DNA from 2 places in the Streptomyces sp. NBC_01283 genome. Region 1 is predicted to be linked to the other one. Evidence: riboswitches for the same ligand, from Rfam matches in the RefSeq annotation. Region 1 holds a riboswitch; the other holds the start of a gene.
The links. A riboswitch is a leader RNA that binds a small molecule or an ion and turns the genes downstream of it on or off. The one in region 1 is predicted to bind glycine.

Region 1 (8,130 bases):
ACCGTCCTACGCGAGGGACGCCCCATCCTCGAAGACGTCACCCTCACCGTCCGCCCCGGCGAGCACTGGGCACTGCTCGGCGCGAACGGCGCGGGCAAGTCGACCCTGCTCAGCCTCTGCGGCGCCGTCACACACCCCACGCACGGCACGGTCGAGGTGCTCGGCCGCCGCCTGGGCAGCGTCGACCTGCGCGACCTGCGCGCGTACGTCGGTCATGTGAACCCGCGCCATCCGCTCCGCTCGCCCCTGCGGGTCCGCGACGTCGTCCTCACCGGGCTCACCAACAGCGTGGAACCGCTGCCCCGTTGGCGTCCCACGCCCGGGCAGGAGGAGCAGGCCGACCGGCTGATCACGATGCTCGGCCTCGCGCACCGCACGGACGCGCGCTGGCCCACGCTCTCCCAGGGCGAGCGCGGACGGACCCTGATCGCACGCTCACTGATGCCCCGGCCGCGGCTCCTCCTGCTCGACGAACCGGCCACCGGGCTCGACCTCGCGGGCCGCGAACGCCTCCTCGACAGCCTCGACACCCTGCGCGAGAGCCACCCCGAGCTCGCCACGGTCCTGGTCACCCACCACCTGGAGGAGCTCCCGGCCGGTACGACGCACGCGCTGCTCCTGCGGGACGGCCGCACGCACGCCTCCGGCGCCGTGGACGACGTACTGACCAGCGACCAGATCAGCAAGTGCTTCGACCACCCGGTGCGGCTGGAGCGGACGGAGGGGCGGTGGAGCGTCCGGGCGGTGCGCCGCCCGCAGTGAGCACGCCCCGCTGAGCACGCGGAAGGGGCCCGGCACGTGTGTGCCGGGCCCCTTCCGCGTGGTTCCCCTACTTGTTCAGGCTCGCCCAGAACTCGTCGAAGGAGAGACGCTTGTCCTTGTCGGTGTCCTTCGTGCCGATCACGGCCTCGGCCACCGTCTCGGTGACGTAGAAGTCCCCCATCTTCGCCATGGCCGACTTCCACTCGGCCGCCGTGATGAAGCCGTCGCCGTCCGCGTCGAACTGCTCGAACGTCCTGCGTGCTTCCTCGATGTCCGCCACCGGATCCACCCCTTCTTGGTGCACTACTGACGGGGGTTAGGGTATCGGCCGTCCGGGGACGCGATCACAAGGAGTACGCCCATGGCCAGCACCCCCTCCACGCTCGGGGCGATCCTTGACGCGGCGGCCCACGGGCACTTCCCGCCGCCCGACGGCACCACCACCGTCGTGCCGCAGCCGTGCCACCGCGACGCGGGCGTGATCGCCTTCACCGCGCACTCGGTGGTCTTCACGGACGAGGACCCGCGGTGGGTGCGCGCCACCCTCGCCGCACTCGACTGCGACCCGCTGGCCGCCACCATGAACCCGCGGTTCCTGCTCGCCTTCATGGAGCGCACGGGACGCGCCACGGACACCACCGACCTCATGACCGTCGCCGACGCGCTGCCGGGCGGCCCCGACCCGGAGCTCGGACTGCGCGAGATCGCCGACCCCGACCACCCCCGGGTCGCGCGGGCCCGCAAGCGCCGCGACGAGGTACGGGTGTGGGCCTCCGAGGGCGGCGGCGTGCTGGTGCTCGGGCGCGGCCTCACCGGGCGATGGGAGACGGCGATCGAGGTGCGGGAGGACGTACGCCACCGGGGGCTCGGCAGGGCGCTTGCGCTCGCCGCCCGGCACCTGGTGCCCGCCGGTTCCCACGTGTGGTCGCAGCAGTCCACCGGGAACGCCCGCAGCGTGCGGGCGTTCCAGGCAGCGGGTTACCGGCCGGTGGGCGCGGAGGCGCTGTTCTTCGAGTGCTGAGGCAGTGCTGAGGCCTCAGCACTCGATGATGTTCACCGCGAGTCCGCCCCGCGCCGTCTCCTTGTACTTCACGCTCATGTCCGCGCCGGTGTCCTTCATGGTCTTGATGACCTTGTCGAGGGACACCTTGTGGCTGCCGTCGCCGCGCATCGCCATCTTCGCCGCGGTCACGGCCTTCACGGCCGCCATGCCGTTGCGCTCGATGCACGGGATCTGGACGAGGCCGCCGACCGGGTCGCAGGTCAGGCCGAGGTTGTGCTCCATGCCGATCTCCGCGGCGTTCTCGACCTGCTCGGGGCTGCCGCCGAGCACCTCGGCAAGGGCGCCTGCCGCCATCGAGCAGGCGGAGCCGACCTCGCCCTGGCAGCCGACCTCGGCGCCGGAGATCGAGGCGTTCTCCTTGAAGAGCATGCCGATCGCGCCGGCCGCGAGCAGGAAGCGGACCACGCCGTCCTCGTCCGCCCCGGGGATGAAGTTCATGTAGTAGTGCAGTACCGCCGGGATGATGCCCGCGGCGCCGTTCGTCGGGGCGGTCACGACGCGGCCTCCCGCGGCGTTCTCCTCGTTCACGGCCATCGCGTAGAGAGTGATCCACTCCATGGCGCGGGCCTGCGGGTCGCCCTCGGCGCGCAGCTGGCGGGCCGAGTTGGCCGCGCGGCGGCGGACCTTGAGGCCGCCCGGCAGGATGCCCTCGCGGGACATGCCGCGCGAGACGCAGGACTGCATGACGCCCCAGATGTCGAGCAGCCCCGAGCGGATCTCCTCCTCGGTGCGCCACGCCTTCTCGTTCTCCAGCATCAGCGCGGAGATGGAGAGGCCGGTCTCGTCGGCCAGGCGGAGCAGCTCGTCACCGGTGCGGAAGGGGTGCTTGAGGACCGTGTCGTCCGGCACGATCGGGTTCTCGCCCGCCACCGCGTCGTCGTCGACGACGAAGCCGCCGCCCACGGAGTAGTACGTCTTCTCCAGGACGATGCCGCCGTCATGGCCGTACGCGAAGATCGTCATGCCGTTGGCGTGGTACGGCAGGGCCTTGCGGCGGTGCAGGACCAGGTCCTCGTCGAAGTCGAAGTCGATCTCGTGCATGCCGAGGATGTTGATGCGGCCGGTGCTCTTGATCTGCTCGACGCGGTCGTCGGCGAACTCGACGTCGACCGAGCGCGGCGATTCGCCCTCCAGGCCGAGCAGGACCGCCTTCGGGGTGCCGTGGCCGTGGCCCGTCGCGCCGAGCGAGCCGTAGAGCTCGGCCCGTATGGCGGTGGTGTGGGCCATCAGGCCCTCGTTCTTGAGGCGGCTCGCGAAGATACGGGCGGCGCGCATGGGACCGACCGTGTGGGAGCTGGACGGGCCGATGCCGATCGAGAACAGGTCGAAGACCGAGAGGGCCACGAGAAACTCCAATGGTGGTTGGTAGACGCCGTTGTCTGCCGGGGTGGTGCAGAGAACTACGAAAGAGAACTGCGAGAACTGCGAAAGCGGGGCATGAGCCGGGGCACCGCACTCACTGTCCTCACTGTCCAGTGTGCGCGGTGCCCCGAAGAATCGTACGAAGTAAAGCGTACGAAACTGCTACAGGTTGGGGTACAGCGGGTGCTTCGCTGCCAAGGCCGAGACGCGGGCCTTGAGCGACTCCGCGTCGAAGCCCGGCTTCAGCGCCTCGGCGATGATGTCGGCGACCTCACGGAAGTCGTCCTCCTGGAAGCCACGGGTCGCGAGCGCGGGCGTACCGATCCGCAGGCCCGAGGTGACCATCGGGGGGCGCGGGTCGTTCGGGATCGCGTTGCGGTTGACCGTGATGCCGACCTCGTGGAGGCGGTCCTCGGCCTGCTGGCCGTCGAGCTCGGAGTTGCGCAGGTCCACCAGGACCAGGTGCACGTCCGTGCCGCCGGACAGGACGTCGACGCCGACGGCCTTCGCGTCGTCCTGCACCAGGCGCTCGGCCAGGATGCGGGCGCCGTCCAGGGTGCGCTGCTGGCGCTCCTTGAACTCCTCGGAGGCGGCGACCTTGAAGGAGACGGCCTTCGCGGCGATCACGTGCTCCAGGGGGCCGCCCTGGAAGCCGGGGAAGACCGCGGAGTTCAGCTTCTTGGCGAACTCCTTGCTGCGGGCCAGGATGATGCCGCCGCGCGGGCCGCCGAGCGTCTTGTGCGTGGTGGAGGTGACCACGTCCGCGAACGGCACCGGGTTGGGGTGCAGACCGGCGGCGACGAGCCCGGCGAAGTGCGCCATGTCGACCCACAGGTACGCGCCGACCTCGTCGGCGATCCGGCGGAACTCGGCGAAGTCCAGCTGACGCGGGTAGGCGGACCAGCCCGCGATGATCACCTTCGGGCTGCTCTCCTTGGCCAGGCGCTCGACCTCGGCCATGTCGACCAGACCGGCCTCGTCCACGTGGTACGGGACCACGTTGAACTGCTTGCCGGAGAAGTTCAGGCGCATGCCGTGGGTGAGGTGGCCGCCGTGCGCCAGGTCGAGGCCGAGGATCGTGTCGCCGGGCTTGGCGATCGCGAAGAGGGCGGCCTGGTTGGCGGAGGCGCCGGAGTGCGGCTGGACGTTCGCGTACTCGGCGCCGAACAGCTCCTTGACCCGGTCGATCGCGATCTGCTCGGCGACGTCGACGTGCTCGCAGCCGCCGTAGTAGCGGCGGCCGGGGTAGCCCTCGGCGTACTTGTTGGTGAGGACCGTGCCCTGGGCCTCCATGACGGCGACCGGAGCGAAGTTCTCCGAGGCGATCATTTCCAGGGTGGACTGCTGGCGGTGGAGCTCGGCGTCGACGGCGGCGGCGACGTCCGGGTCCAGCTCGTGAAGAGGGGTGTTGAGAAGCGACATCAGGTGGTCCCTAGGGGTCTTTAGGAGGCTTCAGCTGCCGGAAAACGCGGTGTACTCGTCGGCGGAGAGCAGGTCCCCCGGCTCCTCCGCGACGCGCACCTTGAACAGCCAGCCGCCCTCGAAGGGCGCGGAGTTCACCAGCGACGGGTCGTCCACGACGTCCTGGTTGGCCTCGACGACCTCGCCGCTCACCGGCGAGTACAGGTCGCTGACGGACTTCGTCGACTCGAGCTCGCCGCAGGTCTCGCCCGCGGTCACCGTGTCGCCGACCTCGGGGAGCTGGGCGAAGACGACGTCACCGAGGGCGTTGGCCGCGTGCTCGGTGATGCCGACGATCGCGACACCGTCCTCGGTGGCCGAGAGCCACTCGTGCTCCTTGCTGTAACGAAGCTGCTGGGGGTTGCTCATGACCTGAATTCTCCTGTACGCGGGGGAGTGCTGGTGAACGAGGCGGTTGTGCGGGGTGTCACTTCTGGCGCTTGTAGAACGGCAGCGCCACGACCTCGTACGGCTCGTGCGTGCCGCGGATGTCCACGCCGACGCCCTCGGTGCCGGGGGCCGCGTGCGCCGGGTCGACGTACGCGATGGCGATCGGCTTGCCCAGCGTCGGGGACGGGGCGCCGGAGGTGACCTCGCCGATGACCTTGCCGTCGGCGACCACGGGGAAGCCGGCGCGCGGGACGCGGCGGCCCTCGGCGATCAGGCCGACCAGCTTGCGCGGGGGAGCGGTCTCGGCGCGCTCGGCGGCGGCCGCGAGCGCGGCGCGCCCCACGAAGGTGTCGGACTGCGAGGTCTTCTCGAACTTCACGACCCGGCCGAGGCCCGCGTCGAAGGGCGTCAGCTCCGCGGTCAGCTCGTGCCCGTACAGCGGCATGCCCGCCTCCAGGCGGAGCGTGTCACGGCAGGACAGCCCGGCCGGCACCAGACCGACGGACTCGCCCGCCTCCATCAGCGCGCCCCACAGCTTCTCGGCGTCACCGGGCGCGACGAAGAGCTCGAAGCCGTCCTCGCCGGTGTAGCCCGTCCGGGCGATCAGCGCGGGCACGCCCGCGACCGTGCCCGGCAGACCCGCGTAGTACTTCAGGCCGTCCAGGTCCGCGTCCGTGACTGACTTCAGGATGCCGGGGGACTCGGGACCCTGGACGGCGAGCAGCGCGTACGCGTCGCGGTCGTCGCGGACCTCGGCGTCGAAGCCGTCGGCGCGCGCGGTGAGCGCGTCGAGCACGACCTGCGCGTTCGAGGCGTTCGCGACGACCATGTATTCCGGGGCCTCGGCGTCACCGAGCCGGTAGACGATCAGGTCGTCCAGGATCCCGCCGTCCTCGGCACAGATCATCGTGTAGCGGGCGCGGCCGACACCGATGGAGCCGATGTTGCCGACCAGCGCGAAGTTCAGGAGATCCACGGCCTGCGGTCCGGTGACCGTGATCTCGCCCATGTGGGAGAGGTCGAAGAGACCGGCCTTGGTGCGCACGGCGTTGTGCTCGTCGCGTTCGCTGGCGTAGCGGAGCGGCATGTCCCAGCCCGCGAAGTCGGTCATCGTCGCGCCGAGCGCCCGATGCACGGCATCGAGGGCTGTCAGACGGGGGGCGGTACTCATAAAGGGAACTCCCAGGGCATGACGGGCGAGGCGAGGTCGATCCTCCCCATCTGTCATCGGAACCTGAGAGGTTCACCACGACCCGTTCGTACGTCTCGTACAGGAGGTCATGACTTGCACCTTGGGTGGAGCCGCACAGGCGGCCCGCTTTTCAGATGTGCCTCGCCCGCGCGGTACGGGGCCTGAGAGATTCAAGGGAGGGACTTGCTCCTTCGGCGCCCCGGCGCGTCGTACGACGGCCACCGGGAACTCTCCCGCGCGGATTCAAACGGCCTGTATGGAGTTTGCGCGCACATCATTGCACGCGCCTCCGTAACAGGGCAGTGGCAGTCCAGTAATGCTGTTGTGCCGCATTACCTTCTCTTTACACTTGCCGGGGAAGCTGCGGGAAGCAGGTACGTGACCGCTATGGGGAGGCCGATCACGGTGCGCAGGACGAGCGTCTACGCGACCAACACGGGGGTGGCCCTGCCCAAACAGGCCGCCGCCCCCGCCAAAGAGGGCTACGGCTCCCTGTCCACGGCAGTCGTCCGCGACCTGCGGCAGCGGTCCGGCCACAGCCCGCACCGGCTGACGTTCGGCGAGGGCGACCTGATCGTCGTCTCCGGACTGCCGGGCAGCGGCAAGTCCACGCTGATGCGCAGGGCCGTCTCGGGCCCCCGCATCGACTCGCAGGACACCCGCGACCGCTGGGCCCTGCGCATGCCGGGCCTCCTGCCGTACGCGGTGTACCGCCCCCTGGTACGCCTCGCGCATTACGCGGGTCTGCGCAGGGCCCTGCGGTCCGGCGAAGGCGTCGTGGTGCACGACTGCGGCACGCAGGCCTGGGTGCGCCGCTGGCTGGCCCGCGAGGCCGCGCGGCGCGGCACGACCCTGCACCTGCTGCTGCTCGACGTGGAGCCGGACACCGCCAGGGAGGGTCAGCTCGCACGCGGTCGCGGCGTGTCGCGGTACGCCTTCGCACGGCACCGCAGGACGGTCGGCCGGCTCGTCGGCGCCGCCGAGCGGGGCGATCTGCCGCGCGGCTGCGGTTCGGCCGTGCTGCTCGACCGGACGGCGGCCGGGGTGCTGCGGGGGATCGGCTTCGGGGGCTGAGCCGCCCGCCACGTTAGGGTCGTGCCGCAGGCAGAGCGGGACCGATCAGGGGTTGAAGAGATGGACATTCCGGCGCAGGCGCACGCGCATCCGTACGGAGGATGGCCGGGCAACGAACTCGAAGAGGTGCTCGCGGCATCCCTGGGCACCCCGGGGGCCGGCACGGCGTCCGCGGGAGCCCGCATCGTCGAGGTCCTTGGCCGCAGCCACGTCTGGGTCCCGCTGCCGAACGGCGGGGCACCGGACAGCGGCACCCTGGACCTGCCCACGCTGGAGATCGACGGCCAGGCCTACGTCCCCGTCTTCAGCTCCGAGCAGCAGTTCCAGCAGGCCACCGGCGGCCGGATGGGCTGCACCGTGGCACCCGCCGTGGAGTTCGCGCGCGGCCTTCCCCCGCAGCTGGGCATCGCGGTCAATCCGGACGGCACGGTCGGCGTGCCGCTGCCGCCCCCGGCCGTCGCCGAGCTCTGCCGCGCCGGCCGCACCCCGCTCGACGGCCCCGCGAGCGGCGGGCGCGTACGTCTCTTCGAACCGGACTGGCAGCACGACCCGGTGGACTTCCTGTCCGCCGCCGCCCGCGAGTTCGAGGCCACCGGGATCGTCCTGAGCGCCCGCCGCTGCCTGGCGAGCGTCGAGGGCGACGCGCCCTCGCTGTTCATCGGGGTCGAACTGACCTCCTGGGAGGGCAACGCGCGCGAGCTGCCGATGGAGGCCGTGGGCCGGGCCCTCGGCCACGCCCCGGTGTCCTGGCCGGTGAACCTGGTGCTGCTCGACGTCGCCCAGGACCCGGTCGGTGACTGGATGCGCGAGCGCGTCCGGCCCTTCT
Region 2 (8,130 bases), 4.6 Mb from region 1:
GCGTGGTGGCGACGGCCTCGTACGAAGCGCGGAAGTTCGGTGTGCACTCGGCCATGCCCATGGGGCAGGCGCGGCGGCTGGCGCCCAATGCCGCCTATCTGGTGCCCCGCTTCGGGCTCTACCGCGAGATCAGCGACCAGGTGATGGCGCTGCTGCGGGAGCTGTCGCCGCTGGTGGAGCCGCTCAGCCTGGACGAGGCCTTCGTCGACCTGGAGGCGGGCGGCGTGGCCGACGACCAGGCGTCCGCGCTGGTGGTGGGCGAGCGGCTGCGCGCGGACATCAAGGCGGTGACGGGGCTCGCGGGGTCGGTCGGGCTCGCCGCGTCCAAGATGCTGGCGAAGATCGCCTCGGAGGATGCCAAACCGGACGGGCTGCGGCTGATAGTGCCGGGGACCGAGCGGGACCTGCTCGCGCCGATGCCGGTGCGGACGCTGCCCGGGGTCGGGCCCGCCACCGGGGATCATCTGCGGCGGGGTGGGATCGCGACCGTGGGGGAGATCGCGGAGGCGGGCGGGGACGAGCTCGTAAGGCTCCTCGGGAAGTCGCACGGCAGCGCGCTGTACGCGATGGCCCTCGCGCGGGACGAGCGGCCCGTGGTGGCGGAGCGGGAATCGAAGTCGGTCAGCGTCGAGGACACGTACGACGTGGACATCCATGACCGGGTACGGGTCAGGGGCGAGGTCGCGCGGCTCGCCGACCGGTGTGTGGAGCGGCTGCGGGCGGCGGGGCACTCCGGGCGGACCATCGTCCTGAAAGTGCGGCGGTTCGACTTCTCCACGCTGACGCGCTCCGAGACGCTGCGTGGGCCCACGGACGACCCCGGAGTGGTCCGGGAGGCCGCCGCGCGGCTCCTCGAGTCCGTGGACACCACCGGGGGCGTGCGGCTCCTGGGGGTGGGCGTCACGGGGCTCGCCGACTACACGCAGGAGGACCTCTTCGCGCAGGCCCAGGCACAGGCTCAGGCCGAGGCCGCTGCCGAGGCCGTGGAGGCCCTGGAGACGCAGCGCGAGGCGGTGCAGGAGGAGCGGGCCGGTGAGGCCGCGGCGGAGCCCGTGAGCGGGACGGTGGCGGAGCCGGTCACCGCGGCCGAGCGGCGGTGGGCCGCCGGGCACGACGTGCGGCATGCCGAGTACGGGCACGGGTGGGTGCAGGGCAGCGGCCTGGGGCGGGTCACGGTCCGCTTCGAGACGCCCGAGTCGACGGCGCCGGGGCGGGTGCGGACGTTCCGTACGGATGATCCGGCCCTTGAGCCTGCTGAGCCCTTGCCGCTGGTGGCGGTTCCTGAGGCGCTGGAGCCGCAGTGATGCCGGTGCCTGCCCCGGAGCCGGAGCCGGAGCCGGAGCCCGGAGCCCCGGAGGCGGGCCGGGTGGCCGCGGTGAGTGTCAGGGGCTCTCCTGGCCCGCGATGGTGCCGAAGTCCTTGTCCGGCGGCGGCGGTGACTGCGGGGGCGTGATGTCCAGGCCGTAGTGGTGGTAGAGCTGCAGTTCTTGTTCGGGGGAGAGATGGCGGCCCACGCCGAAGTCGGGGGCGTCCTTGATCAGGGAGCGTTCGAAGGGGATGCGCAGGGTGCCGTCGCTCCTGAGCTCGCTGGGCTCGAGGGGGACGAACGCGTCCCGGCTGAAGAGACCCGTGCGTATGGCCGCCCACTCCGGGGCGCCGGTGGCGTCGTCGAGATAGACCTCGTCGATCGTGCCGATCTTGGCCCCGGTCCGGTCGAACGCCTTGCGGCCGATCAGGTTGCGCGGATCGATATCGGTCTGCACGGTCCCTCCAACTGGTCGAGGCGTGTCGAAGTGGGGCGTAACTCATCCTCGTTCGTTCGTAATCACTACGAAAGAGCACTTCGGGGCAGGCGGCCACTCGAGGGATGGGCCGCGGTCCTCGCTGGTAGGCTGGCGCTTGGCTGCTGACCCCGTGCGGGAGAGCTCTCCGGTGGAGACACCGGGGGCGCCGAAGGAGCAACTCCTCCCCGGAATCTCTCAGGCCCCTGTACCGCACGGACGAGGTCACTCTGGAAAGTAGGGCGGGCGTCGGGCGGGCACGTTCGAATCCCTTCCTCACCGACGGTGAAAGCCGGTACTACGCCTCTCCTGGGGCGCGGGCCGGTGAAGCTCTCAGGTTGAGATGACAGAGGGGGAGGCCGTCCGGGTACCCGTGCCGTGGTGCCCCTCGCAGGTCGCGTCAGACCAGGAGGCCTCCGCAATGACCGCCACCCCTCGCATCCCGCTCTCCCAGCTCGAACAGGGCATTCCCTTCGAGCAGCGGCACATCGGTCCCGACGCCGAAGCACGGGCCAAGATGCTCGCGCAGGTCGGATACGGCTCGCTCGACGAGCTGACCGCCGCAGCCGTGCCGGATGTGATCAAGAACGCCGAGGCGCTGAACCTGCCGGGAGCGCGCACCGAGGCCGAGGTCCTGGCCGAGCTGCGCTCCCTCGCGGACCGTAACCAGGTTCTTGATTCCATGATCGGGCTCGGTTACTACGGGACGTTCACTCCGCCGGTGATCTTGCGGAACGTCATGGAGAACCCGGCGTGGTACACCGCTTACACGCCGTACCAGCCCGAGATCTCGCAGGGGCGCCTCGAGGCGCTGCTCAACTTCCAGACCGTCGTCGCCGAGCTGACCGGGCTGCCCACCTCCGGTGCCTCCCTGCTCGACGAGGGGACCGCGGCCGCCGAGGCCATGGCGCTCTCGCGCCGCATGGGCAAGGTCAAGAACGGTGTCTTCCTCGTCGACGCCGACGCGCTGCCGCAGACCATCGCCGTCATCCAGACCCGCGCCGAGCCGACCGGTGTCGAGGTCGTCGTCGCCGATCTGAGCGAGGGCATCCCGGCCGAGGTCGCCGAGCGCGGCGTCGTCGGCGTACTGATCCAGTACCCCGGCGCCTCCGGTGCCGTACGCGACATCAAGCCCCTCATCGAGCAGGCGCACGAGATCGGTGCCATAGTCTCCGTCGCCGCCGACCTGCTGGCCCTGACGCTGCTCACCTCGCCCGGTGAGCTCGGCGCCGACATCGCCGTCGGAACGACGCAGCGCTTCGGCGTCCCGATGGGCTTCGGCGGCCCGCACGCCGGTTATATGGCGGTGCGCGAGAAGTTCGCGCGCAGCCTGCCGGGGCGGCTCGTCGGTGTCTCCGTGGACGCGGACGGCAACAAGGCCTACCGGCTCGCGCTGCAGACCCGTGAGCAGCACATCCGCCGCGAGAAGGCCACCAGCAACATCTGTACCGCTCAGGTGCTGCTCGCCGTGATGGCCGGAATGTACGCGGTCTACCACGGACCCGAGGGCCTGAGGTCCATCGCGCGGCGTACCCACCGCTACGCGACCGTGCTGGCCGCGGGGCTCACCGCCGGCGGGGTAGAGGTCGTGCACGGCGCGTACTTCGACACGCTGACCGTGCGGGTGCCCGGCAGGGCCGACGAGCTCGTCGCCGCGGCCCGTGAGGGTGGCGTCAACATCCACCAGATCGACGCCGACCACGTCTCCCTGGCCTGCGACGAGACCACCACGCGCAAGCAACTGACCGCTATCTGGGGCGCTTTCGGGGTCGAGGCCGACATCGAGGCGCTCGACGCGGAGACCGCGGACACGCTCCCGGCGGGGCTGCTGCGTGACGACGAGTACCTGACGCACCCCGTCTTCCACCAGTACCGCTCCGAGACCGCGATGCTGCGCTACCTGCGCAAGCTGGCCGACCGTGACTACGCGCTCGACCGCGGCATGATCCCGCTGGGCTCCTGCACGATGAAGCTCAACGCGACCACGGAGATGGAGCCGGTCACCTGGCCCGAGTTCGGGCAGCTGCACCCCTTCGCCCCCGCCCAGCAGGCGCAGGGCTATCTGACGCTCATCCGTGAGCTGGAGGAGCGGCTCGCCGAGGTCACCGGCTACGACAAGGTCTCGCTGCAGCCGAACGCCGGTTCGCAGGGCGAGCTGGCCGGACTGCTGGCCGTGCGCGGCTACCACCGCGCCAACGGCGACGACCAGCGCACCGTCTGCCTCATCCCCTCCTCCGCGCACGGCACCAACGCCGCGAGCGCCGTGATGGCCGGCATGAAGGTCGTCGTCGTGAAGACCAGCGACGACGGCGAGATCGACGTCGAGGACCTGCGCGCCAAGATCGAGAAGCACCGCGACGAGCTGTCCGTGCTTATGATCACCTATCCGTCCACGCACGGTGTGTTCGAGGAGCACGTCGCCGACATCTGCGCCCAGGTGCACGAGGCGGGCGGTCAGGTGTACGTCGACGGGGCGAACCTCAACGCCCTGGTGGGCCTCGCCCAGCCCGGCAAGTTCGGCGGCGACGTCTCGCACCTGAACCTGCACAAGACCTTCTGCATCCCGCACGGCGGCGGTGGCCCCGGCGTCGGTCCGGTCGGTGTGCGCGAGCACCTCGCGCCGTACCTGCCCAACCACCCGCTGCAGCCTGCCGCGGGCCCCGAGACGGGCGTCGGCCCGATCTCCGCCGCGCCGTGGGGCTCGGCCGGAATCCTGCCGATCTCCTGGGCGTACGTACGCCTCATGGGCGGCGAGGGCCTCAAGCGCGCCACGCAGGTCGCCGTGCTCTCCGCGAACTACATCGCCAAGCGCCTGGAGCCGCACTTCCCGGTGCTCTACACCGGTCCCGGCGGGCTCGTCGCGCACGAGTGCATCATCGATCTGCGGCCGATCAGCAAGGCGACCGGTGTCAGCGTCGACGACATCGCCAAGCGGCTCATCGACTACGGCTTCCACGCGCCGACCATGTCGTTCCCGGTCGCGGGGACGCTGATGATCGAGCCGACCGAGAGCGAGGACCTGGTCGAGATCGACCGGTTCTGCGAGGCGATGATCGGCATTCGCGCGGAGATCGAGAAGGTCGGCGGCGAGTGGCCCGCCGAGGACAACCCGCTGCGCAACGCCCCGCACACCGCGGCCGCGCTCGGCGGCGACTGGGAGCACGCCTACAGCCGTGAGGAGGCCGTCTTCCCGGGCGGTGTCGTGCCCGCGGACAAGTACTGGCCGCCGGTGCGCCGCGTCGACCAGGCGTACGGCGACCGGAACCTGGTCTGCTCCTGCCCGCCGCTGGATGCGTACGAGGACTGATATCGGGTCCCGGACATGCGCGGGGGCCGGTCCGGAGTTCTGTCTCTCCGGGTCGGCCCCTTTGTTGTCCGTGCCGTGCTGCCCTCGCGTCAGGCGGCCGTCATGATCTTGTCCGTGCCCAGCGGTCGATGCGGCGCGATGATCTGGCCGTCCGGCAGCAACTCACCGGTGTCCTCGAAGAGGAGGACGCCGTTGCACAGCAGGCTCCAGCCCTGCTCCGGGTGGCTCGCCATGAGGAGCGCGGCTTCCCGGTCGGCGGAGTCGGCTGTCGGGCACGGTGGTTGGTGCTGGCACATGGAAGGGTTCTTTCGCTGCGGTGTGATGGCTGTGACGTCTGCCTTGCGGCTCGATGCGGTGTTCATGACCGCCCCCCGTGTAGTTGGTCCGGTCCCAGTGTTGCCCTACGGACGTCAATCCGCAGGGATTTAGCGGCAGCGCTCCTTACTGCTTAATGACGTATCACCCGCCCGGACGGTTCAGCCCAACTGCAGTGTCTCTTCGGGTGGTTCGGGGTGGTCATACCGGGCTAGTCCGTATGGGCCCATGACGCGCCGAGCCCCGCGGCCGATGAGGCGGCGGGGCACGGGGACGTATGGCGAGGTCAGGCGGGTGAGCCGAGCAGCGGCGCCGGGGTCATGCGGTGGGTGAGCATCTCCAGGAGCTCCGTGGCGCGGTGCGGACGGTGCGCCGCGATGCCCGGGGGCGCGGGCGCCAGGGGCACGAGGACGTCGGAGGGCGCGAGATGGCCGCTCGCGCCGTCCGCGGTGCAGTCGCCGTGCAACCAGAGTGTCAGCATGTAAAGCTCGGGTACGGACAACAGTCGCGGCTGGTATGGCATCGGCATCGCTTCGGCCTGACGGAGGGCGCGCTCGGTGGACGCTATGTACGGACCTTCGAAGAAGTGCGAGAAGGTCCATCCGTCGGGCGTCAGCATCGTGTCCGCCGCGGCGACGGCTCGCTCGCCGGCGCGGATCAGGAAGCGCCACCCGGCGAGCCGGGTGGGTGAGGCGCCCGACGGGCTGAGCCGGTCAAGCACGTGCACGGGCAAAGGGAGTTCGGGGCTCGTGGGTCCCTGTGCTGCGCGCAGGGACGGAGTGCGGGCTTCGCGTACGGCGGTGGGTGAACCGAGTGCCGCGAGGACGCTGCGCAGGGCGGGCGCGGGAGCCGGGGGGACTTGCAGCGGCATGGTGGGTCGCCTCTCTCATTCGACAGGCACGGTGGAACGAGGACAGGTGCGGACGTCGCTGTCTGCTCCGGGGGCAGAGGGGCGGGGGCAAGGGACCGCGAGCGCCAACTCTCTGCCTCGTTCGCGGAGTTTATACGACACGTGTTCAGGCAGTGTTTCGTCTAACCGCACCCTATATTGCCTGCAAGGCGTTATTCGGTCGCCATTTTGCGGGCTTTAACCCGATTCCTGATGGGCCCGGACGTTTGACCTCGGCTCCCTTCGCGGAAGCGGTCGGCCGATTCTCGTCGGTGTTTTTCACCAGGCGCCGGTGCGAAGATTCCCCGGCGAACCTCATGCCTGGTGAATGTGCCGCCCGGACTTGGCAAAGAGCCTACTGGGCCGGGGGCATGTGCGGGGCGTTATCGATCACATTGCAGGGCATCATCCACCGAGACACAGCGGCCGGATCATTGGCTGCCCATCAGAGGAGGGGACGCTTCGATGGGGGAGAAGGTCGTAGCAGGAACGTTTGACCTGGCCGAGCGGAACCGGTACCGGACCAAGCTCAAAGAGTGTCTGGCGGGGCTGCGGAGGCTGTTGGACGAGGAGCGGTTCGATCGTCCGAAGAACCTGATGGGCGTGGAGATCGAACTGAATCTCGCGGGACCCGACGGCATGCCGCGAATGCTGAATGCGGAAGTTCTCGAACGGATCGCGAGCCGGGACTTCCAGACGGAACTCGGAATGTTCAATCTTGAAGTCAATATCGCACCGCACCGATTGGGCGGACGTGTTCTCGACCGTCTCGCCGAGGAGCTGCGCACCGGTCTCGCCTATGCCCACCGGAAAGCGAACGAGGTGAACGCCGGCATCGTGATGATCGGCATTCTGCCGACACTCGCGCACCACGACCTGGTCTCGGGAAACCTCTCCGACGTCGACCGCTACGCGCTCCTCAACGACCAGATCGTGGCCGCCCGCGGCGAGGAGTTCGTCCTGGACATCCAGGGCGTGGAGCGGCTCACCTGCACCTCCGCCTCGATCGCGCCCGAAGCGGCGTGCACCTCGGTGCAGTTGCACCTCCAGGTCACGCCGGACAGGTTCGCCGACGTGTGGAACGCGGCCCAGGCCGTCGCCGCGGCGCAGGTCGCCGTCGGCGCCAACGCGCCGTTCCTCTTCGGGCGTGAGCTGTGGCGCGAGTCGCGGCCGCCGCTCTTCCTGCAGTCCACCGACACCCGCCCGCCCGAACTCCAGGCCCAGGGCGTGCGGCCGCGGACCTGGTTCGGCGAGCGCTGGATCAGCGACGCGTACGAGCTCTTCGAGGAGAACCTGCGGTACTTTCCCGCGCTGCTTCCCCTCATGGACGACGAGGAGCCGCTGGAGGTGCTCGACGACGGCCGCGTGCCGCAGCTCGGCGAACTCGTCCTGCACAACGGCACCGTGTACCGCTGGAACCGTCCCGTGTACGGCATCGCGGGCGGTGTTCCGCACCTGAGGGTGGAGAACCGCGTCCTGCCCGCGGGCCCCACCGTCACCGATGTCATCGCCAACGCCGCCTTCTACTACGGCGTCGTACGCGCCCTCGCCGAGGAGCCCCGGCCCGTGTGGACCCGGCTGCCCTTCGACACCGCGGCCCGCAACTTCGACACCGCGTGCCGAGACGGCATCGAGGCCCGGCTGCGGTGGCCGCGGCGCGGCCGGTCGGGCGGGATCGTGGAGGTGCCCGCGGTCGCTCTCGTACGCGATGAACTGCTGCCGCTGGCCGCGGCCGGGCTCGACGCGTGGGGTGTCGAGGCGGCCGACCGGGACTTCTACCTCGGCGTCATCGAGGAGCGGTGCAGGCGCCGGGTGAACGGGGCGTCCTGGCAGGCGGC

Region 2: it holds a riboswitch for glycine, as region 1 does, so the genes downstream of both, gcvP (aminomethyl-transferring glycine dehydrogenase) here and gcvT (glycine cleavage system aminomethyltransferase GcvT) in region 1, are expected to answer to the same signal.

Annotation. Positions count from the first base shown of each region.
Region 1 covers NZ_CP108430.1:3,052,041-3,060,170, reverse strand. The annotation lists gene OG302_RS13715 (ABC transporter ATP-binding protein) at 1-762, shown strand, start outside; gene OG302_RS13710 (EF-hand domain-containing protein) at 830-1,042, opposite strand; gene OG302_RS13705 (GNAT family N-acetyltransferase) at 1,124-1,783, shown strand; gene OG302_RS13700 (L-serine ammonia-lyase) at 1,799-3,169, opposite strand; gene glyA (serine hydroxymethyltransferase) at 3,350-4,609, opposite strand; gene gcvH (glycine cleavage system protein GcvH) at 4,640-5,017, opposite strand; gene gcvT (glycine cleavage system aminomethyltransferase GcvT) at 5,076-6,209, opposite strand; glycine riboswitch at 6,371-6,476, opposite strand; gene OG302_RS13680 (AAA family ATPase) at 6,630-7,304, shown strand; gene OG302_RS13675 (enhanced serine sensitivity protein SseB) at 7,365-8,130, shown strand, end outside.
Region 2 covers NZ_CP108430.1:7,671,825-7,679,954, forward strand. The annotation lists gene OG302_RS34820 (DNA polymerase IV) at 1-1,304, shown strand, start outside; gene OG302_RS34825 (PRC-barrel domain-containing protein) at 1,383-1,763, opposite strand; glycine riboswitch at 1,908-2,005, shown strand; gene gcvP (aminomethyl-transferring glycine dehydrogenase) at 2,203-5,088, shown strand; gene OG302_RS34835 (DUF5999 family protein) at 5,178-5,384, opposite strand; gene OG302_RS34840 (hypothetical protein) at 5,690-6,274, opposite strand; gene OG302_RS34845 (glutamate--cysteine ligase) at 6,758-8,130, shown strand, end outside.